4 regions of the Fictibacillus sp. 7GRE50 genome follow, and region 4 is predicted to be linked to each of the others. Evidence: riboswitches for the same ligand, from Rfam matches in the RefSeq annotation. Region 4 holds a riboswitch; each other region holds the start of a gene.
What was found. A riboswitch is a leader RNA that binds a small molecule or an ion and turns the genes downstream of it on or off. The one in region 4 is predicted to bind thiamine pyrophosphate.
Positions count from the first base shown of each region.

Region 1: another riboswitch for thiamine pyrophosphate. It lies ahead of tenI (thiazole tautomerase TenI); the one in region 4 lies ahead of tenA (thiaminase II).
Region 2: another riboswitch for thiamine pyrophosphate. It lies ahead of thiD (bifunctional hydroxymethylpyrimidine kinase/phosphomethylpyrimidine kinase); the one in region 4 lies ahead of tenA (thiaminase II).
Region 3: another riboswitch for thiamine pyrophosphate. It lies ahead of thiT (energy-coupled thiamine transporter ThiT); the one in region 4 lies ahead of tenA (thiaminase II).

Region 1 covers NZ_JACZDW010000001.1:1,108,445-1,114,260, forward strand. Annotated here, with positions in the region: gene IHV12_RS05395 (thiazole synthase) at 1-329, opposite strand, end outside; gene thiS (sulfur carrier protein ThiS) at 334-528, opposite strand; gene thiO (glycine oxidase ThiO) at 534-1,601, opposite strand; gene tenI (thiazole tautomerase TenI) at 1,585-2,205, opposite strand; TPP riboswitch at 2,275-2,381, opposite strand; gene IHV12_RS05415 (YjiH family protein) at 2,448-3,746, opposite strand; gene IHV12_RS05420 (hypothetical protein) at 3,948-4,217, shown strand; gene IHV12_RS05425 (hypothetical protein) at 4,341-4,526, shown strand; gene IHV12_RS05430 (serine hydrolase) at 4,560-5,639, opposite strand; gene IHV12_RS05435 (hypothetical protein) at 5,640-5,816, opposite strand, start outside.
Region 2 covers NZ_JACZDW010000002.1:84,071-89,886, forward strand. Annotated here, with positions in the region: gene IHV12_RS07460 (winged helix-turn-helix domain-containing protein) at 1-245, opposite strand, end outside; gene IHV12_RS07465 (hypothetical protein) at 418-660, opposite strand; gene thiW (energy coupling factor transporter S component ThiW) at 728-1,240, opposite strand; gene thiE (thiamine phosphate synthase) at 1,243-1,920, opposite strand; gene thiM (hydroxyethylthiazole kinase) at 1,917-2,819, opposite strand; gene thiD (bifunctional hydroxymethylpyrimidine kinase/phosphomethylpyrimidine kinase) at 2,806-3,618, opposite strand; TPP riboswitch at 3,714-3,819, opposite strand; gene IHV12_RS07490 (IDEAL domain-containing protein) at 4,189-4,419, shown strand; gene IHV12_RS07495 (DUF4349 domain-containing protein) at 4,547-5,458, opposite strand; gene IHV12_RS07500 (YecA family protein) at 5,653-5,816, shown strand, end outside.
Region 3 covers NZ_JACZDW010000003.1:440,549-446,364, reverse strand. Annotated here, with positions in the region: gene pknB (Stk1 family PASTA domain-containing Ser/Thr kinase) at 1-682, shown strand, start outside; gene rsgA (ribosome small subunit-dependent GTPase A) at 685-1,575, shown strand; gene rpe (ribulose-phosphate 3-epimerase) at 1,575-2,222, shown strand; TPP riboswitch at 2,244-2,350, shown strand; gene thiT (energy-coupled thiamine transporter ThiT) at 2,442-3,011, shown strand; gene IHV12_RS13445 (thiamine diphosphokinase) at 3,008-3,652, shown strand; gene spoVM (stage V sporulation protein SpoVM) at 3,757-3,837, shown strand; gene rpmB (50S ribosomal protein L28) at 4,073-4,261, opposite strand; gene IHV12_RS13430 (Asp23/Gls24 family envelope stress response protein) at 4,496-4,858, shown strand; gene IHV12_RS13425 (DAK2 domain-containing protein) at 4,874-5,816, shown strand, end outside.
Region 4 covers NZ_JACZDW010000003.1:150,137-155,952, forward strand. Annotated here, with positions in the region: gene IHV12_RS11990 (hypothetical protein) at 1-204, shown strand, start outside; gene IHV12_RS11995 (energy-coupling factor transporter transmembrane component T family protein) at 234-1,031, opposite strand; gene IHV12_RS12000 (ABC transporter ATP-binding protein) at 1,015-2,466, opposite strand; gene IHV12_RS12005 (ECF transporter S component) at 2,480-3,061, opposite strand; gene tenA (thiaminase II) at 3,063-3,767, opposite strand; TPP riboswitch at 3,853-3,960, opposite strand; gene IHV12_RS12015 (manganese-dependent inorganic pyrophosphatase) at 4,096-5,025, opposite strand; gene IHV12_RS12020 (glutamate synthase subunit beta) at 5,131-5,816, opposite strand, start outside.

The DNA of each region.
Region 1 (5,816 bases), on a different contig from region 4:
GGATCCGGCAACAGCGTTTTGTCGCATCCGATGACTTCTACTTTTACCATATCACATAATCCTGATGCTTTCGCCAGTTTTGCAATGCGTACTGCTTCTGCTGCCGTTTTCGCACCTGCTGTGTTCGGTAACAATGTGTATTTTTTCAGATCAAGCATCTCTAAAAAGTTTGGTTGGCTTTCTTCAAAGATGTTCATTCTACGAACTGCAAACGTCAAAATCTCAGAACCAGAAGCTTCTACCGCTTCTTTTTGTGTTTTAAAGTCCGGGTATTTGCCTGTACCTAAAAGTAATCGAGATGAAAAGGAATAGTGTCCAATGTTTAACATACAATCAACCTCCGCCAACAAATCGAACAAGTTCGATTTTGTCGTTTTCTTTTATTTGAGTTTCACTTTGTTTTTGATTATTGATGATCTCTTCGTTTACTTCCGCAATCACCACTTGGTCATGTAAGTTAAGGTGCTTCAGCAGATCTGTGATTGACTCTAAAGAGTTTGGCACCTTGACCGCTTCTCCATTTATCATAAGTTTCACGATTGATATACCTCGCTTTCAATATGGTCGGCAATCCTTTTTCCAGTTATAGCGGAAAGCAGAATGCCGTTTCGATAGTGCCCCGTTGCAAGAATGAGCCCCTCTTTATGTGGAGAAGGACCGATATAGGGTTGACCGGATAGCGTTTGTGGCCTGATGCCTCCCCATGCTTTTTCAAAATGAGCACCACTTAGTTCAGGAACGATCTGTTTCGCCTTCTCCATCAATTCAAAGAGACCTGAAAATGTTACCTCTTCATCAAAGACGTGTGGTGTACTTGTCGCGCCAACAAAAATTTGGTTTTCTCGCTTTGGAACGAGGTAACAGTTTTTGTATTTTACCGTACCTGTGAGTAGTGGACGCTGTGTTTTAAAAGAAAGACATTCCCCTTTTACAGGCACCATTTTTAGTGAAGGCTCTATCTCCGAGCTCCACACCCCACAAGCTACTATGACGGAATCAGCATGAAACGTTTCCTTCGTTGTTACGACACCTGTCACTCTGTTGTTGGTTTGGAGAAGCTCAACCACTTCCGTACGCTCTTTTATCTCGGCACCGAGAATTTTTGCGGACTGATAAAGGGCGCGAGTAAGCTTAACAGGTGACACTTGAGCATCTTTTTCAAAATAGAGAGCTCCCTTTACAAGTGAGGATAATGCGGGTTCTTTTATGATCAGTTCTTCAGCTGAAAGCCAGAAAACCTCTTCATCTTGATCTCGACGCTTGGCCGCTTCTCTTTTTAAATCATCCGCTTCTTCCTCTGTAAACGCGAGTTCATAAATCCCCTTCTGGATCAGTTCGATGTCTATCCCACAAACATCGAAAAGCTCCTGTGATAAAGGGGTGAAGGCATTCCGACTCTCTTTTGCGAGCAGATAGAGTGGATGATCGGTCTCAAACTCCATCTCTGCACCGAGCATGCCAGCTGCAGCACTTGAAGCCCTGCTCCCAATTGTTTCTTTTTCAAGAAGCAGCACACGTTTGTTTCGTTTACAAAGCTCATAGGCGATGGAACAGCCGATCACGCCGCCTCCAATAATGATGGCATCATACGTTGTGCGCATCCCACACCTCCAGTTGTTGTTTATACAGCTTCACCGCTTGTAGTGGTGATTTTGCTTCTAAAATGCCTGACATCACGGCGATTCCAGATGCACCTGTTCCGATGACATTCCGTACGTTTTCTGGTGTAATGCCTCCGATCGCGATGACCGGAATTGTGATTTGATCTACCACACGTTGAAGCTGATCTAACCCTCTTGGCTCTGCACCACGTTTGGAGTCCGTTTTAAAAATATGACCATACATGATGAAGTCGGCGCCGTTTTGTTCAGCATCCTGTGCTTCTGAAACAGAATGAACAGAGCAGCCGATCAGCATTTCAGGCAGAGCTCTTCGCACTTGTGACACATCTAAACTGTGGTGTGTCAGCTGAACACCTTTTACACCTGTACAAAGCGCTACATCCACCCGATCATTTGCGATAATTTTAGAGGGAGGCACTCCAGCTTTCTGCAGACGTTCGATAAGATGACTGACTTCTTTGGCAGACTTTGTTTTTTCTCGTACATGCAGCGCCGTGATGTACGGATGAATGAGTATCGCTATCTTAACCAACTCTTCATCACTTTGCCTTCCCGTAGTAATTACATGAAGCTGTTTTTCCACAATAAAAAAACACCTCCTTTATGCAGCAAAGAGGTGGTTTCACAGTTTTAAGAATTTATAGCGAAGTATCTGATCCACACACCACTTCCCTACGCTGGTTCTAACCAAATCAGGTTCCAAGGGTCTTAAAGTTCACTCTAATCTCAGCCTTAACAAAGGCACCCCTAGTGGTAATGACTATTTAATTTTTATATACTACTATTCTATCGATAAAGGGCTTTCATAACAACCAGTAAAAGTATTTATAGGAATAAATAAGCTAGCGGAGTCGCTATAATCAATGCCAACACCGTGCGTTGGAACCAGATAACTAGTAGTTTTGGAACACTGATTGGGATTTCTGTTGAGAGTACACAAGGAATACTAGCTGAGAAAAACAGAATGGAAGCTACGGATACGACACCGATTACGAATTTCGTGACAAGCGCCGCTTCCGCTACTAAGAGTGCAGGCAGGAACATTTCAGCAACCCCGATGGAAGCCGCTTTTGCCGCAAGCATAGCGTCGGGAAGCTGCAGCGCCCATGTGATCGGGTAGAAAACGTAACCCAGCCAGTCAAAGACAGGCGTGTATTCTGCCAACAAAAGGGCGATTAAACCGACACTCATAATGGAAGGCAATATACTCATCGCCATCAGAAAGCCATCTCTTAAATTAGACCAAATGTTAGTCAAGAATGCAGGGGCGTTCTGAGATGAATCCATCGCGTTTCGCCAAGCCGTTTGCAAGTATTTCTCATTCACCTCTTCTTCCGGCTGACCTTCCCCACCAGAATACGTATCATCCATTCTGCTTAACGGACGAAGTCTCACTGTGATTGCCGTTACTAAGAAAGTTACCACAAGCGTCGTCCAGAAGTAGGTGTTCCACATTTCCATCAGACCTAGCGTTTTTGCCACAATGATCATGAACGTTGCAGAAACGGTAGAGAAACCAGTTGCAATGATAGCTGCTTCTTTCACCGTATACTTTCCTTCTTTAAACACGCGGTTCGTGATGAGTAGACCGATCGAATAACTGCCGACAAATGAAGCGACGGCATCAACCGCTGACCTGCCCGGCGTTTTCCAGATAGGTCTCATGATCTTTTGCACGAGCACCCCAATAAACTCCATCAGACCATATCCTACAATAAAGGCAAGGAAGACAGCGCCGAGTGGAACGAGCAACCCAACAGGGATCACGAGTTTCTCAAATAAGAACGGTCCCATGTTCGGATCGCTTAACCAGCTCGGACCCCATTCAAAGTAAAGTAGGACAGCTGCAACGAGTCCCACAACTTTTAGCAATGAGAAGGTGGTCATGACTCGGTCTTTGTTCCACGTTTTTTTGTAGAACGGATAAACAGCACCGAGCAATATGACGAGCAATGCATAAAGCGGTACAGCTTCACCCGCTGTATCTCTCACCCATGTTACAAGATGATCGAGTGGGATCGATGACTTTCCTTTCACTGTGATCGGAATGAAGAACATGAAAATACCAACTGCACTGAACAAAAGAAATTTTAACGAATGAGACCAAGAACCTGCAGTTTTCATAACTTCCAACTCCCTTTCCGCTTGATAAGCCTGTGCTTGTCAGGCTCTCTCTACATCATATCGGGACAAAGTTCGAAATATGACGAGTCGTGCTTGTACAATTTTTATAGGTTATCTTCCCTTTTTGTGCCTTTATATGTCTGATGACAACGTGTCTAGGGAATAACAGTTACATAATCAAAAAACAGGAGTGTTGTGTGAATGAAGTATTTTATCAATGTGAACAAAAGTGTAGAAGAAGAGTATGGAAAGATGTTTGTATATGATCCTGCACGCAACAAGGAAAACGAAGACGAGCTAGAAGTGTTGAACAACTTGGACGAACAGGATCAAGGAAAGCCTTATATCTTTCCGAAGAGTTTTTTGTTGGAGGTTTCTGCTGAGGATTATGAGAGATATGCCGAGGCTAAAAGAGAAAACAAAAATATGGAAAGCTTGACCGAACAGATTTTGGAAAGGTATCGAAACTAAAGAAGAAGTAAAACGAGTATCGCAGAGAGTGCTTACTCGTTTTTTTATGGAGACATTAATTTCGAGTTAGAAAGGAAAAATATGTTAATATATAGCTAGCAGTTAAGAAAAAGGAGGTAAGTAATGAACTGGGTAGTATTAAAAGATAAGATGACAGTAACCGGCTTTAGTCTAGCAATCATATTGAACGTATTGGCGATCCTTATCGCGTCTAAAAACAACAGTTTTTGGATCTCAACCATTGTCTTTTCATTCGTCATATTAATATTGAGTGTTCGAAGAGCTGATAGATTATACAGAGAAAGTTAAAGAGCCGCCAATGTTGGCAGCTCTTTATTTTTTCTATTTTGTAATGGACTCATAAACAATATTCGCAATCTCTTTAGATAAAGGTCCAGTACTATGGTAAGATCCATTCGGTTTTGGTCCGTTGTTTTGTTTATTAGTTAATAGGATAATCTGCAAGTTGTATTCCGGATCGAAAATAACTTGTGTTCCTGTAAACCCGGTATGTCCGAATGCTTTGTCAGAGTATAGGTCACCCATGTACCAGTTCTTCTGTCTTTCCCAGCCATAGCCTTGTCCAAATGCTTGTTCCGAAGTAAAATCTTCTATAACTTTTTCGTCATATAACTCCGTTTTCCCGTATGAACCGCCATTGAGCATAAGCTGTCCTAACTTCGCAAGGTCTTTAGCTGTTGAAAAGAGGCCGGCATGTCCTGCAACTCCGCCATTGCCATAGAAACTGTTGCCGTCGTTTACTTCACCAATCAGCGTGTAGTCTCTCCATCCAACAAATAAATCTGGACTCTCTTCCACATCATAACCGAAATCTGGATCATCAATCATTTTATATTCATAAGGATTACCCCAGGAAGTAGCCGCTATTTTCTTCTTGTTTACATAGTCAGGAGTAAACATCGTATGCTTCATTTTAAGAGGCTCATAGATTTCAGATTCAAGATACACATCAAGCTGTTGGCCTGTTATTTTTTCTATGATAAATCCTAGTGTCATAAAGCTAAAATCACTGTATCTTCTGTTTGTACCTGTTTCATATTCTAGAGGCAGCTGATTAATGTAATCAAGCACTCCTTCAGGTGTTTGAACAAAAAGATAGGTTGGATACCAAGGGGTCAGTCCAGATGTGTGTGTTAATAGATCTGCAACCGTAACATGTTCTTTCCCGTTTGCCCCAAACTCAGGAATATATTCTGTAACTTTATCATCGACAGACAGTTTGCCTTCACTTACGAGTTTCATGATCCCTTGAGTTGTGCCCATCACTTTTGTGACAGAGGCAAGATCAAACATCGTGTCTTTTTTCATAGGATTAGGCTTGTCCAATAACTCTCCCATGTCATACTTTTGTGCATATCCGTACGCTTTTTCTTTTACAATTTTACCGTCTTTTGCAATCAATTAAGTGGCGCCTGGTGTAATTCCGTCGGAGATGGCTTTTTTCACTGCTAGATCTACTTCTGACAACTTTTCTCCATCCATTCCAACTCGTTCAGGTGTTCCATAAGAAAGTTTAGTAGCTTTTGGCTGTGCATGACCTACATTCATGTTTCCTAATAAAGTTACAAAGCAAAGAGT
Region 2 (5,816 bases), on a different contig from region 4:
AGAACTTCTACAAGGTTTCTTACATTCCTTGTGCCTGCACGTACTACAAGGCCTACTTTTTCAAGTGCTTTAAGATGATAATTCATTTTTTGAGCGGAATCGTTCATTCTTTTTGATAGCTCTGTCGCAGAACGCGGCTCCTTTAACAAACTTATGAGCTCAGATCTTACAGGATGCAATAGCGCAGCTGCTTGTTCTGGTTCTGTGACAATAAACGTCTCTGGCATGCTTTGATTCCTATTCACTCTCATCACCTCACTTCATTATTTGACCTGACGTAAAAATATAACTTTACGTAAAATTATTTTATTACGTTACTCGTCATTTTGTCAAAGATTTGAAAAAAATATACGTTTGCCTATAGAAAGAAACAAAAAAACAGACTGACTTCTCTTCAGCCTGCTTTTTTTATACTCCTTATACGAACGGTCCGATTCCAAGGATGAAAAAGACCGTGGCCATTCCTGCGTTCAACCAAAATTCCGTTTTTTGATTAAAAATTTTTCGCTCTACTGCACGAAAAATAAAAATCACCATCAAGATTGAAAATAATACAGTTGGACTTTCCCAAGTCTTACCGTTATAAATAGCCAAAAGTAGTCCTAAGAACATGAGAACCATTTCTGTATACACCCAGCGTTTTGGACGTTTTTTCATCATATCGGCCCCCTATTCACCGGTTGATAGTACATAGTGTACGATGTGGAGGCCTATCTGGTGCCTTTCTTCATACAGATTTTTCTTGGTTCGATCTTAGCCAGTTTTTTGCTGCAACATTTTTATGAAGTACACGGATGACTAACAAACCGATTACTCCACCCACAATTGAACTGACTAAAAAAGGAGTGACAAAAAAGAATGCGCCAGTTTTTGTTCCTAGAAAAACTGTAGCTACTGGCACTGCTATAATAGCTCCGATGATCCCTGTCCCTATCCATTCGCCTATAACGGCAAAGACATACTTTCTTCCCTTTTTATAAAGGTACCCTGCTACAAATGCCCCGATCATTCCTCCTGGGAAAGCAAGCAATGAACCGATTCCAAATAAGTTACGCAACAAGCCGATACTAAAAGCTATAATAACTGCCGGAATGGGTCCAAGTGTCACACCTGCCATCACGTTGATCGCGTGCTGAACGGGAAACGCTTTTGCCACCCCAGCAGGAATCCAAAACAAATGAGAACAGATTGTCCCAATTGCGACCAACATCGCCATTACAGTAATCTTTTGGACAGAAATCTTCACTTACGATTCTCTTTTGCACGATGGATAGAATGAAGCAGATTAACGGAAGCGGATGTAGGATTTATTGCACCACTGATTGCTGAGATAACTGCAACACCATCAGCACCTGCTTCAATGACCTTACTCGCGTTTTCAAGTGTGATTCCACCGATCCCAACAAGTGGGACGTTTATCTGGTTGCTGCGAAGTTCTCTGATTAAATCAACTCCTACCGGAATCTTCGCATCAGCTTTTGTGGACGTTTGATAGATCGGACCTGCGCCGATATAATCCGCACCATGTTTGATAGCGTCGGCTGCCTCAGTTAGAGTATGTGCCGAAACACCTAATAGTTTACCTTCTGTTTCACGGCGTATGATATCCAGCTTTCCATCTGTCTGACCAACATGAAGGCCATCTGCATCAACCGCCTTCATCAAGTCTAGATCGTCATTCACGATAAAAAGAACATCATGTTCTTCACAAACTTTCTTTGCACGATTTGCCATTTCTAACTGATTCTGACCACTTAAACAGTTCACACCTTTTTCCCGGAACTGAAAGGCAGTAATCCCGCCTTCGATCGCTTGCAAGAGAATACGATAAAAATCTTCTGGTGAACTGCAGTTCATCGTTCCAGCTACAAAATAAAGTGATAGATTTTGTTCTAAACGTGTTTTAGCTTTGGTTCTCATCTATTTGCCCCTTCCTTCAACATGTGATCTTGCCAGTGGATTGTTTCATGAAATATTTCATGGGTAGTCTCTAACTGAAAAAGCTGGTCAAGAAGATTTTGTTGAAAGCTTCCTGGTCCTTGAGCAGTTTTAACAGCTTCTTCTGCCGCTTTAGTAAGCATTAATATAGCTAATGCGGTTCGTTCTAAGACTGGCATGTTTACTGTCTCCTTCGTGACTTCTTTTTTCAGGTTGGCTTGATATAGAGCTACCATTGAGGTAGCAAAGCATCCTGTCCCTGTGACATAAGAAAGCATCGGATCCCCATGAGAAAGCACGATAGCTTTTTCACCATCTGAAATAACATCCTTACTTCCAGTCATGGCGATAAGACAGCCTGTTTGCTTTGCCGCAGCCCCCGCAAGCTTGATCAGATCATCTTCAGACGTCGCCAAATCACCATCCACACCTTTTCCTTCCCAAGCCCCTTCAGCCAGAAACTGCATTTCAGCAGCATTTCCGCAAATTGTCAGAATTGTTCGGGGTCTGACCCCCTTAAATTCTGAATATTCAAACAACAACTTCTTTACGAGCTCTTGCCTGAATGATGATAGACCTACTCCTACTGGATCAAGGACAACTGGAACCTCAGCGTACAATGCTTTACGAAGTGCGAGTATCATAGATTTTGCTGAAGCTTCATCTATTGTTCCAATGTTCAGGACTAACGCATCGGCAACCCCTACAGCTTCTTCAACTTCACATGCGTCATGCACCATCATTGGACTCCCTCCTGCTGAGAGGACTCCATTGGCCAGAAAGTTCATGGTGACATTATTCGTTATATGATGAATGAGTGGCTTTTCTGCTCTAATCTGTGAAACAAACGTTTTCCATTCTTGTATCCTAGTATTGTTCATGTGCAATCCTCCTATAGGCAAAATGATTGACCGGTCCATGACCTGAACCAACATCGATTCCATGTTCAATTGCGGTCTGTATATATTTCTTAGCATGCACGATCGCACTATCGACCTTTTTCCCGTATGCAAGCTCTGCAGCCAATGCTGCTGAAAACGTACAACCCGTTCCGTGAGTATTTTTCGTTTGAATCCGCTTCTCTACAAGTTCAATCATCTCTATGCCATTAAATACGAGATCCGAAACAAATTCACCGTTTCCAAAGTGTCCGCCTTTTACTACAACATGATCAGCACCCGAATCAAACAAAACTCTTGCCGCCTCTTCTCTAGCCTCGCTGCTGTTTATCGTTATACCTGTTAATGCTTCAGCTTCAGGAATGTTTGGTGTGACGATCTTCGCGAGCGGTAGCATACATGTTTTCATAGCATGTAATGCTTCTTCTCCTAACAATGTTGCCCCACCTTTTGCGATCATAACTGGATCGACCACTACGTTTTTCCATCCGAATTTAGTTATCATATAAGCTGTTCTCTCAATATAATCACCTGAAAAGAGCATTCCAGTCTTTATCGCATCCGGCGTCAAGTCACTGCCTATAGACGCTAACTGAGCTTCTAAACCTTCTATAGAAACTGGATATACGCCTTGAACGCCTGTCGTATTCTGTGCAGTGACTGCCGTAAGGACCGACATACCATACACGCCTAATTCTTGAAACGTCTTTAGATCAGCCTGAATACCTGCACCACCGCCACTATCTGATCCTGCAATCGTAAGTGCTTTACTTACCTTTATCAGTTGTCCCATATTCATCTACCTCCTAATTCCTAATGCAAAAAAAGCCACCCGCTGATTGGCGGGTGGCTTAAAATTTCATTTCATAAAGGAAACTGTTATCCACACCGCTTCCCTACGCCAGTATGAACTGGATCAGGTTCAAAGGGTCGAAGGTCATAACCTTCTCTCAGCTTAAAATAAGCACCCCTAGCGAAAATGACATTATTGAGTTAACACAATCCTACTCATACATAAACAATAATGTCAATTATTTTTAGGTTACGTGTTTCAAAAAGTTTAACCATCTTTAAATACGGGGAAATAATAACTAACACACTATTACAACATAAAAAAAATAGAATTTAAACAATTGTAACAAAGAGCAGCAAACAGAAATAAAAATGACAAATCATTAACATTTTTTCCAAAAGGTGGTGAAAACATAGCACTTTAGATACAATGTATAAATTTTTTCAGAATTTTCAAATAAAATGGTTGTCATTAGGCATCTTGCTCAGTATACTAGTAGAAACCTAGAAACATAAAAGGTTAATTGGATAGGGAGATAATTTTAAGGAGGGAAACAGGATGAAAGACAAAAACACTTCTTTTAACAAGAACCAAAATGAGATGGTGCAATACAAACAACAAAAAAGAGACCCATTTGCCTTCAGCCTTATTGCCCAAATGGTATTAGATGAGGCCCTTCACAATTATTACAAAGCGTATTATGAGAGAGAAATTGACATTGCCTTGGATACAAAAGATAAAGAACGTTTTATGAAATTAAGCGCAGAATACAAAGCGTTTCTCAGCTAGTGCTTTAAAACGGCACACCACTTAAAAGGTGCCGTAAGAGCCAAAACACCCTTTCAGCAAACGGATCATCCGTGCTGCAGAGGGTGTTTCTGACGTCCCAGTTACTGACAAGTTAAACACACATCTCTTAAGACATAGTTGTCGGTGATTCCGGCTTTTTCTTTTGTTCTGTTTTTCGTCTCCGCCACCATACATAAACCACAATAATTACGATCAGCCAAATCGGTGCTAATCCTAAAATACTCACTACAATTAATGAAATCGCAGACATTAAAAAGTTCACCGTATCCATAAAAAGCACCTTCGTTTTTGCCCACGTATTTAACCCTTCTGTTTGAAGTTCTTGCGCTTTTAAATTTTTCACTTCAAATTGTATCGTAACCGTTGAGTAATCACTTTGATTTTTCAAAAAGTTTAAGCGCCCTTCTACCTGTTCTATCTCTTCTTGTACGGCAGCTAGGTCACCAGATATCTTTAATAAGTCTTCTGTCTTCTGTGCGTCCTTCATAAAAGCCTCAAGACGTTCCCTAACTTGTTGCTTTGCTTTCAACCGTGAAGTCAGATCAACATATTCTTCTGTAACGTCTTCTCCAGTAACATTTTCGTATGGTGTTCCTTTACTTAAACTTCGAACATCATCTAAAAACACACGAAAACTTTTCATCGGCACACGAACAACCATCACACCAGATTCATCATTCTTTTCACCTATACTAGTAGTAGACTCAACGATATATCCGCCTGTCTTCTCTGCCGTTTCTCGAACAGTCTCCATCGAGCTTTGCAATTTATCCACTGCGATCATGAGTTCAGCGTTATAAATTACTTTCCTTTGGTTTTTTAGTTGCTGTTCCGCTTTATCATTATCTGATTCACCATTCCTACTTCCCTCTTCTGATGAACTCTCTACCTTGGCTTCTGACTGTGTCCCACCACTATCTTGATCTATAGCTTTATCACTTTTCGAACTGCTCTCACTGCTGCATGCACTCAACAGAAGTACAGCAACAAATACCCACAATTTCCATTTTTTCCACATATCGTGATACCCCCTTTTTCGCTTAGACGCTTTTTAGAAGAAAAAGGTTTCAGTTCCCAAAAAAACCAACCTATTGAATGATTTTTTCTGAGACATTTTTGTGATAAAATAGTGTCTGATGATTTGTAGTTTGAAAAAAAACCGATTTATGCTAGTATGTACAGGATAAGTAAGTGGTTTACTGGAGGAATAGCATGTCAATGATAGGAAGAAATGATCCGTGCTATTGTGGCAGCGGAAAAAAATATAAAAAATGTTGCTTACATAAAGAAGAGCAAACACGTGAAGTATCCTTCCATCAAGAAGGACTCATCAAATATGCCTTGGAGAACTATCAGCAGGATTTAGCTGAACGTAC
Region 3 (5,816 bases), 290 kb from region 4:
AATCAATATCGACTATGAAGAATCAGACACTGAGCCAGAAGGTACGGTACTCGAACAAAGTCCAGATCGTGATGAAAAAGTAACACCTGCAGAAACTGAAGTTACACTAACGGTTAGTTCTGGAACACCAACTGTTCAAGTTGAAAACTTAATAGGTGCGACAGAACAAGATGTAAATACGTTTGCTGAGAATGCTGGTCTTACCGTTGAATTTTCAAAAGAGTTTTCTGATACGGTCGAAAAAGGAAGAGTGATCTCGCAAAATCCATCTCCTTTTACGCAAGTAGAAAAAGGAGCAACGATCTCTGTCGTTCTTTCTGATGGCCCAGAAGAATCAGAAGAGCCTCCTGCTGAAGAGGAACCACCCGCCGAAGACCGTACAGTGACAAAGGATATCGAAGTTAAGCTAGATAAGAAGGACAGAAGAGAACCAGTTACAGTAAGAATTGTATATTCCGATAAAAACGCTTCAAATGAAGTTTTTGTTGAAGAACAGATTACAGACAAAAAGAAATATCAGCTGCCTCTGACGATCGCTGAGGGAGGTTCTGCTTCTTACGTTGTATATATCAACGGAAAAGAAGAGGAATCGGAGACGATAAATTATGATGATGCCAAAAGTGCTAACGCAAGAATGAGTAATGATAATAATGATGATGAGGAAGGGGACGATGGTGATTAAGCATGCCTGAAGGAAGAATTGTTAAAGCGCTCGCTGGTTTTTATTACGTTAAGGAAAATGGTAAGGCCGAAGTTTTCCAATGCAGAGGAAGAGGTAATTTTCGCAAAAAGAAAGTAAATCCATTGGTAGGGGACTGGGTAGAATACGAGTCAAGCAACATTACAGATGGATACATTCTTGATGTGAAGGAACGCAAAAACGAGCTAGTTCGTCCTCCTATCGCGAACGTGGACCAAGCCATTCTAGTTTTTTCAGCTACTGAACCGGATTTTAGCACGCTTTTATTAGATCGCTTCCTTGTTCATATTGAAGCGAACGATATCTTACCTGTTATTTGTATCTCAAAAATGGATCTTATACAGAAACCTGAAGAGATCGAGGAAATCAACCATTATATAGAGGCGTACAAAACATTAGGTTATGAAGTCATTCCAACTTCGACGAAAACAGATGATAGTCTTGAAATGTTCTATCCACTTTTCAAAGATAAAGTTACCGTTTTTGCAGGGCAGTCTGGAGTTGGTAAATCTTCCCTTTTGAATGCGATCAATCCAGAGCTTATGCTTGAGACAAATGAGATTTCAAGCCATTTAGGCCGAGGGAAGCACACGACTCGTCATGTGGAACTCATTCTCTTTGGTAATGGCTTAGTTGCTGACACGCCTGGGTTCAGCTCGCTAGATTTCTTAAATATTGAAGCGGAAGACTTATCGATGTACTTCCCAGAAATGGACGAGCTTCGGGGCGATTGCAAATTTAGAGGGTGCTCACATACGTCTGAACCGAAATGTGCAGTTAAAAAAGGGGTAGAGGACGGAGTCGTTCCAAAGTTCCGCTACGACCATTACGTAAGTTTTTTACAAGAAATTAAAGATCAAAAACGGAGGTACTGATGATTAAAATAGCTCCATCTATTCTGTCGGCTGACTTCTCAAGGTTAGGCGATGATATAAAAGCAGTAGAAGAAGCGGGTGCGGATTATATTCATGTTGATGTGATGGATGGCCATTTCGTACCAAACATCACGATCGGACCACTTGTTGTTCAAGCGATCCGACCTGTTACAAAACTTCCGTTAGATGTACATCTCATGATTGAAAATCCAGATCGATACATTGAAGAATTTGCAAAAGCAGGTGCTGATATTATTTCTGTGCATGTTGAAGCATCACCTCATCTACATCGAACGGTTCAACTTATTAAACAACAAGGTGTAAAAGCGGGTGTGGTGATTAATCCAGCAACACCAGTCGATTCTATCAAACACATAATACAAGATGTTGACCTTGTGTTGTTAATGACTGTTAATCCTGGGTTTGGTGGACAAGCATTCATAGAGAGCGTAGTGCCCAAGATCAAAGAGGTGTCCGATCTCGTACAAACACAAGGATTGAACGTTGAGATTGAAGTTGATGGCGGTGTAAATCCAGAAACAGCTCGTCTTTGTGTGGAAGCTGGTGCGAATGTATTAGTTGCTGGTTCTGCCATTTATGGGAAGAAAGATTTAAAGGATGCAATAAAAGCCATTCGTGGTGTATAATTGATTAAAGAAAATTAAATAAGCAACCACAGGGGGAGTCCTTTAAAGGGCTGAGAGGGGAGTGTTCTCCCGACCCTTTGAACCTGAAGCTGGATCATACCTGCGTAGGGATGTGGAGTCGTATGACTTTTTGAATGTAAATCTAAAAAGCAACCGAGCTCACATGCCGGTTGCTTTTTTTGTTTTTCTGTTAGCATAGAAAATAGGGGGTTATCATGTATGAAAGCAAACAACATATCATTATTAACAGAAATCGCTATCATGTCTGCTTTATCATTGATTTTAGGTTTAATTAAATTTGCTGGTCCTTGGCCACAAGGTGGTTCTGTTTCGTTAGAGATGGTTCCAATCTTTTTAATGGCTTTTAGAAGAGGGCTAAAGGCAGGGGTGCTTACAGGCTTAGCTGTAGGACTGCTTCAGCTTCTTGTGAATCCTTATGTTATTCATCCAGCACAGATGATCTTAGACTATCCGTTAGCGTTCGCTCTAGCGGGCGTTGCGGGGGCATTTGCACCGTCTATCACTCAAGGTGCCAGCAAGAGAACGTTCTTGATGGTTATAGGAATTTTCGTAGGTTGCTTGTTAAGAACGATCTCACATGTATTATCAGGGGTTATATTCTTTAGTGATCTAGCAGAAGAGATGAACATATGGCTCTATTCGTTCTTATACAACGGATCGTTCATGGTCGTTATTTTCGGGATTACTGCTCTAGTCGTTATACTACTAACAAACACAGCTCCTAAACTACTGCACGCTGCTCATAACGGTCGCCATCAAGCAGCATGAAGATAAGCATAGTTGCAGGAGGTCCGGAGCATTTGATTCCTGATTTGAAGGCATATGATCTATCATCGGATCATATTTGGATCGGTGTCGATAGAGGAACCCTCTTTTTATTGAGAAATGATATCTTTCCACAGTATGCATTTGGTGATTTTGATTCTGTTTCAGATGATGAGAGAAGAAGTATAATGAACTCTTCGATAAAAGTGAATCAATACCGATCAGAAAAAGATTCCACTGACATGGAGATTGCACTAGAGTGGGCGTTGAAACAGAATCCAGAACAAATACTCATATTCGGTGCGACTGGTGGAAGGTTAGATCACGAACTGATGAACATCCAACTTTTATTTAAAAGTCGGAGTAATCATGCAGATGTAAGGATAAAGGATACAAGGAATGAGATCTCACTTCATCTACCTGGATGTTATGAAATTGAGCAAGATCACAGATACTCATATATCTCATTTCTGGCTCAAAGTGAAGAAGTGACAGGCATCACCTTAGAGGGATTTAAATACCCGTTAAACCAAGCTAAACTTCAGGCTGGTTCATCGTTATGTGTTTCCAATGAGCTTGTAAATAAAAGTGGTACTTATTCTTTTGACTCCGGCATAATATTGATGGTAAAGAGCCGTGATTAAAAAATCACGGAATACAGGCCCCAAAGCACCTTTTTATAAAAAGGGGAATAAAGTATTTATTGTTTAGCTCTTATCATTTTTTATGGGCCTGGAGGAGGGGTAAGATGAAATTTTATACCATTAAACTTCCTAAATTTTTGGGAGGCTTCGTACGTGCCGTCTTAGGTTCTTTCAAAAAAGGATAACAAACAAAAAAAGCGCCTGTGCGCTTTTTTTGTTTGTTTTTTATGAGTGGTTCTATGAAAGCAGTTCTTTCCGCTCCAGATTGGATGATTTACTGTCCAGTTTAAAGAAAATACTGTCCGCTTTCAGCTTTTTACTGTCGACTTTTTTTAAAATACTGTCCACTTGGATCTATTTTGGTCTTCAAAGAGCTTTTTGGGCAAAGAAAAAAACAGCAGCGGTTGCTGCTGTTTTTATTTATACACGTTCAACTTTGCCAGATTTAAGGGCACGAGCAGATACGTATACGCGTTTAGGCTTTCCGTCCACAAGAATACGAACCTTTTGGACGTTAGCTCCCCAGCTTTTCTTTGATTTGTTCATTGCGTGAGAACGCTTGTTACCAGTTTTAGGTCCTTTTCCAGTAATAAAACATTTACGAGCCATGTAGGTGAACCTCCTTTACAGCAAAAAAGCTTTGCATCAATTCAATCGTATGTTAAATACTAAATAATATTAGCATGACTTCAGTAGCAATGCAACATATTCGTAAAAGGTTTTCAAGTAAATTTCCTTGACAATACTATTTACATAGTGTGAAATGTAGTAGTCCTTTCAAAATAGGCTGATGTATAGTAAAATATTTGTTAGCCATTTAACAAATTAAAGGGGGATATAAGCATGTCCATTGAAATGAAAACAACCTATGGTCAAATTGATATTTCTAATGAAGTAATTGCCACTATAGCCGGTGGAGCAGCAATTGATTGTTACGGAATTGTTGGCATGGCATCAAGGAAGCAATTAAAGGATGGAATAACTGAACTTTTAGGACGTGAAAATTTCTCCCGAGGGATCGTTGTTCGACAAGAAGAGGATGAAGTACATATTGACATGTACATCATCGTTAGTTATGGAACAAAGATTTCTGAAGTGGCTCATAACGTTCAGAACAAAGTGAAATATACCCTGGATCAAATGCTTGGTTTGGCGGTTGACTCAGTCAATATCTACGTTCAGGGTGTCAGGGTGACAACCCCTTAGTTAGGAGGAAGTTTTGTGTCTTTAAAAGTATTAGATGGAAAAAAGTTTTCAAAAATGGTACTCGAGGGTGCTTCAAACTTAACACGGAATGCAGCAATGGTCGACGCACTTAATGTTTTCCCTGTACCAGATGGTGATACAGGAACGAACATGAACTTAACGATTACTTCTGGTGCAAAAGAAGTAGAAAAAAACACGTCTAGTCAAATTGGCGCTGTTGCCAGTGCTTTTGCTAAAGGCTTATTAATGGGAGCGCGTGGAAACTCTGGTGTTATTCTTTCACAGTTATTTAGAGGATTCTCTAAATCAATCGAAGGAAAAGAGACGATTAACGCTGCTGAATTTGCCAATGCATTTGATAAAGGTGTAGAAACTGCTTATAAAGCAGTTATGAAACCAGTAGAAGGTACGATTTTAACTGTAGCTAAAGACGCTGCAAAAAAAGCAGTTAAAGAAGCTAAAAAATCAGACGATATTCTATACATTATGAAAGAGCTTGTTAAAGAATCGAAAGCTTCCTTAAACCGTACTCCTGATCTACTTCCGGTTCTAAAAGAAGTTGGCGTTGTTGATTCTGGTGGACAAGGGTTAGTCACTGTTTATGAAGGGTTTTTAGCTGTACTTGAAGGCAAAGAGCTGCCGAAAGTATCTGTTAACGCTCCTTCGATGGGTGAACTTGTTAACGCCGAGCATCATAAAGCACAGATGCACATGAAGACGGAAGATATCCATTTCGGATATTGTACAGAATTTATGGTAAGGTTCGAAGAAAAAAAGATCAAAAACAATCCATTCGATGAGATCAACTTCCGTAATGAGTTAAGTCAACATGGTGATTCTTTGCTTGTTGTAGCTGATGAGGACGTTGTAAAAGTTCACATCCATACGGAGCAACCTGGTAATATGCTAACACTTGCGCATCGTTACGGAAGCTTGATCAACATCAAGATCGAAAACA
Region 4 (5,816 bases):
GAGTATCGAGGTTTCATCGTTAAAAAGGAAAGAACGGATAAAGTAATTAGCATCGGAGATTCATTCGTAACAGAACCACATTACATGGTTTTTTTTGAGAATGGTAAGAAACTTCGTGTATCTAACGCTATATATTTGAAGATTAAAGAAGGCAGACATACCGTGCTGATGAAACAAAATGATAACATCACCTTAATGAAATAAAGAGACTGAAGGAATATAGTTTCAGTCTCTCAATCAGATAAATATCTCACATCCGTATTTGGTAGGAATGGAAAATGGTTAGAAAGAAGATAGGCGACTCCTATCAGAACAAGAAAATAGCATAAGAATATTAGATCATTTCTTGAAAAACCGACCTCATAATAGAAGGTCCTCTTTCTGTTTGATTGAAATCGTTTTGCTTCCATTGATACGGCTATTCGATAAGCTCTGCGAATACTTTGTGATAATAAAGGAATCGCAAGCCTTTGCATTCTTTTTAGAAAATGATTCTTTTGTTCTAATCCTCTTACCCTTTGAGCATTCATAATGATCTGGTATTCCTCAATCATGATAGGAATCAATCGTATGGCCGCCATGAAACTATAAGCAAACTTCGGTGGCAGTTTAAGTTGTTGCATGAGAGAGTAAAACAGCATAACTGGTTTGGTAGTTAAAGCAAATATCAATCCAAGCATTGCAAATGATAAAGCTCGAAACCCTAGGTGAATGCCCCTTATCAAACTCTCCTCTGATATTTGAACATATGCCCATTTAAATAGGATGGTTTCTCCCTTTCCAAATAGAATCATAGATGAAGACGTTGAAAGAAAAACAAACAAAAAGGGCAGAGATAATAAGAATAATTGCTTATAAGAATATCCTGTACCGAATATAAACAATGTTAAGATCACGCAAGAAAAACCGACCATGAAGTTAAGATAATGAATGTTGATGGCTAATATGAACAGACCCAATATTGTTAGTAGTTTTAGAGATGGATTTATGCTGTGTAACCAAGTGTACTTCCCACTAAATAATGAATTCATGCAGAATCTCCCTCTGTACGTTACCACCTTTATTGAGTTGAAGATCAGTTACAATTCTACCGTTCTGTACCTCCCATAACCGTGTTGCAAAACGTTCGGTAATATGATGATCATGTGTGACCATGAGAATGATCGTTCCTTTTTGACGCTCTTGTTCGATCATTTCCAAAATCTTAAACGTGTTTAAAGAGTCCTGACCAAAAGTTGGTTCATCAAGAAGTAAAATATTTGGTTTTTGTAAAAAAGCAGTGGCCACACTTAGACGTCTCTTCTGACCAACAGATAATTGATAAGGATGTTGCTCCTTTTTGCTTGTCAACTCGAGAGAAGAGAGTATCTCTTTTACATCGGATTCAATTTCTTGGTCATTTTTTAATCCATAGGTTATTTCATCGTGAACTGAATTTGTTAAAAATTGATATTCAGGGTTCTGAAATACGAGGTAAAGAAGTCCAGAGATGTCTTTCGTTTTTCGAATAGGTACATCATTGATAAAATAGTCTCCAGATGTTTTTATGAGCTGCATCAGAGCCAATAATAATGAACTCTTTCCTGCTCCGTTTTCACCCATTATAGTGACCCATTCTCCTGAATGGATCACTAAGTGATCTACCACGATCTTAACTTCTTTGTTTCGATATCCTTTGAAAATCTGTAACTTCATGGTGTTTGAAAGTTCTTTCTTGTTATTCATGATTGGTTCTCGTTTATAATCATCCCATGCACCAGGGTACCAAATTCCAAACTCTTTGATCTTTTCCTTATAATGAGTAAAGACCATTGAAGTGTTTCCATCAGCTAGAATTTCTCCATCTGGAGTAAATACAATGAGACGATCAGCGAAATCTAGGATTTTCTCAATTTTATGTTCAACAATGATCAACGTCTTATCTTTCCATATTCTTTTTACCGTTTCCCAAATTTGTTCTGTACCCTTTTCATCAATAAAAGCAGTCGGTTCATCTAAAAATATTACATCTGGTTTCAGTGCTAATACAGATGCAATCGCTAATCGTTGCTTCATTCCACCAGATAGATGTTGAATCGGTGTATGAATGTTCTCAAGCTCAAGACCAACCTCTTTTAATAAAGAACAAATCTTGCTGGTCATCTCTTCTCGAGGCACTTCCAAGTTCTCAAGAACAAATGCTAATTCTTCATCAACATAGGGCATACAGAACTGAGTATCAGGATCTTGAAATACAAATCCCCATTGATCAGGGATTTGTATGTCATCACATTTCATAGGAATATCAATTGTTCGTGGTACTAGTCCAGAAAGAACCTGCAACAATGTGGATTTGCCACATCCGGAGGTGCCAAGAAGAAGCACTTTTTCACCACGATTAATAGACAAACTCATATCTCTAAACAGCATTTTTGATTCGCCCGGAAACTTTAATCTCAGATTTCTCACAGAAGTTACGCTTGTCATCCAACCACCTCAGTTATTGATCTAACGCTTCATGATCCTTTTTTGACGAAGATCGTACTAAATTCGTCACACCTGTAGCCTCTAAAGCTTTTGCAATAGAAACGGCAAACAATCCTGTAAACAAGATAGAACCGATTATTCTAAATACGATAAATAATGTTAGATTCCATGTTGAAAGATCACCGATATATCCTTTGTAAAAGTCCATGATTAAAGATCCTGCACATGAACCTAGTGCAGCAAGTGAGATGACGAAAAGGTCAAATCGTTTATAACGAAATGCGAATAGGATAAATTCTGCAAACAATCCTTGAATCAGTCCGTATAGTAACACTTCAAGTCCAAATTCAGAACCCATCAAAAATTCTCCTGAAGAAGCAGCAATTTCAGCCAATAGGGCAACTCCAGGCTTTCGAATGATTAGGAATGCAACGGTCGCCGCCATGAACCACATCCCATATATCAACTGATCGATGTGAAGGCCAAACGGTTTTACGGCATAATATAGAGGTCCCCAAATCTTATACAGTATGCCAAATGCGATAGAGATTACGATTGTTACAAGGATATCCGTTAACTTTAACCCCTTTTGCATACTACCCTTCACTCCCGATCGTCGACGTGGTCAGGCTGAATGGAATCGGCCATTTTTCCAATGTATAAGCCATCTCCCAGAAGGAATACTCGTACTGACAACTGATCAAGAAATGTTGAATCATCTTATTTCTCTCCACATCGCTTGCTTTTTCAGCCAATTGATTCAGTCTATCAATCTGCTCTTGTACAAGTTCTGTGAACCATTCACCGCCATATGCAGCGATCCACTCTTGATAGATGGATTCTTGTGGTGTCGCCCCTTTGAATGTTTCACCAATCTCTTGATAGATCCAATAACAAGGCAGAATTGCTGCGATAATTTCTCCCAAACTTCCAGACTCTGCAACTCGGTAAAGGTGAGATGTATAATGGTAAGCAGTGGGAGCAGGTTCAAAATCAGCTAGTTCTTCTTCTGTCACTCCAAGCTGTTTCATAAATGTCTCATGAAGTCCTAACTCCGCGTCATTTGTACCTTGTGCATGTGCTGCCATTCTAGAAGTCGTATACAAATCTTCAGCTCTTGCAGCCCCCATCGCTTGTATTCTTGCAAAATGAGATAAATAATACGAATCTTGTAATACATAGTACCTGAACCGTTCTAAAGAAAGGTCACCATCTGCAATTCCCTTCACAAATGGATGTTGAAGGTTCGCTTCCCAAATAGAAGCCGCTCTTTCTCGCAAGATATCAGTAAATGTGTTCATATGAATCCTCCTTGTTTTATCCAACAAAAAAACCACTCTCAGCTAAGAAAGTGGTTGTATATGGAGAATTCAAAACAGGAATAAAGACTCCGCAACACCACTTCCCTACGCTGGTATAATCCAGATCAGGTTCTAAGAGTCTCAAAGTCGCACTTTGATCTCAGCCTTATAAAAGGCACCCCTAGTGGTTCGTTTTTATATAGTTGGTTTCTGTCTTAAATGATAGCAGTCTCTTTTAGATTGTCAACTATTTTTAAGAAACACGAACTTTGTATAACAAAGTAAAAGGGCAAAGCCGTAGTATGGCATTACCCTTTAAAATCTTCATTTATTTGCTCATCGCTTCTGTTAAAACAGGTACGATTTGTTTTTTACGGGAAACAACACCTTTAAGGATGGCTGTATTGTTTTCTAATTTAACGTTATAAGCTTCTTCAACAGATTGTGATCTCTTACCAAGAGCTAACGCTGTCGAGTCATTGGTTAAAATATCTGTTACCACAAACATAAACAGGTCTAGACCTTTGTCTGCAATCACTTTCGTAATCGCTGATTCCAAGTCTTCTTGATGCTTTAATACATCGCTAGCATCAACCGTATTCACTTGAGCAACTTCAATTTTGTTTTCACCAATGTTAAATTCTTTAGCATCAAGTGAAATCAATTCTTCAACAGATTTATCACTTAAGTCAGCACCTGCTTTTAGCATTTCTAGACCATACTTTTCCGCATCTACACCAGCAATTTCAGCAAGCTCGCGTGCTGCGGCAACATCTTCTTCTGTACAAGTAGGTGATTTAAACAACAATGAGTCAGAAATAATGGCAGAAAGCATAAGTCCGGCAATGTTCTTCTCAACTTGAACGCCTTTCTCTTTGTACATCTTGTTTAGGATTGTAGCTGTACAGCCAACAGGTTCAGCACGATAGTATAAAGGATCGCTTGTTTCAAAATTCGCGATACGATGATGGTCAATAACTTCTAATACTCTTACTTTGTCAATGTCATTTGCACTTTGTTGACGTTCATTATGGTCAACTAAGATTACCGCGTTTGCTTCAGCAGAGACATGTTCAACTAAACGAGGAAGTTCAGCTTTAAAATAATCTAATGCATATTGTGTTTCACCATTGATCTCACCTAGGCGAATAGCTTCTACATTTTGTCCTAATTTAGTCTTCAAGTCAGCGTAAACGAGAGCTGATGTAATCGTGTCAGTATCTGGATTTTTGTGTCCAAAAATAAGTACTTTTTCCATGCGTCTACTCCTTATAAATAAAAGAATTGTTTTAGCCTAAGACCTATTTTATCATATATAAAAAGCTTTTGGCTTTTGGAGTTTATTGTAGCATGGAAAAAAGTATTAAGGCAAAACCGTACTTCCCATCAACGATAGATCCACTTGACGTGCACAATCACGTCCTTCTTGGATCGCCCAAACGATTAAACTTTGACCACGTCTAGAATCACCTGCTGCAAATACTCCATCTACATTTGTTCTATAGTCACCATGTTTAGCATCTACTTTGTTATGTTTGACTTCAACACCAAATTCTTTTAAGACTGGCAGTTCTGTACCCTCAAAACCGATCGCGATGAAAACAAGATCAGCTGGCCAGATTTTTTCAGATCCAGGAATTTCTTCAAAAACCATATTTCCTGCATCATCTGATGTTCTTTTCATCTGAATCGTATGAAGTTCTTTTAATCGACCATTATGATCTGATACGATTTTTTTCGTTTGAACGGAGTACTCTCTTGGATCATGTCCGTATTGAGCAGTAGCTTCTTCATAGGCATAATCCATTGTGAAAATGTTAGGTTGCTCTGGCCACATGTTTGCATCACTGCGCACATCAGGAAGCTTAGGGTGCTTACCAAATTGAACTACACTCTTACACTTTTGTCGAAGAGCCGTTGCCACACAGTCAGCACCAGTATCGCCACCACCAATTACGATTACATTTTTACCTTCTGCATCAATAAGTGGTTCAGAAACTTCGATGTTCAACAGCCTCTTCGTTGCTTGTGTTAAATAGTTCATTGCAA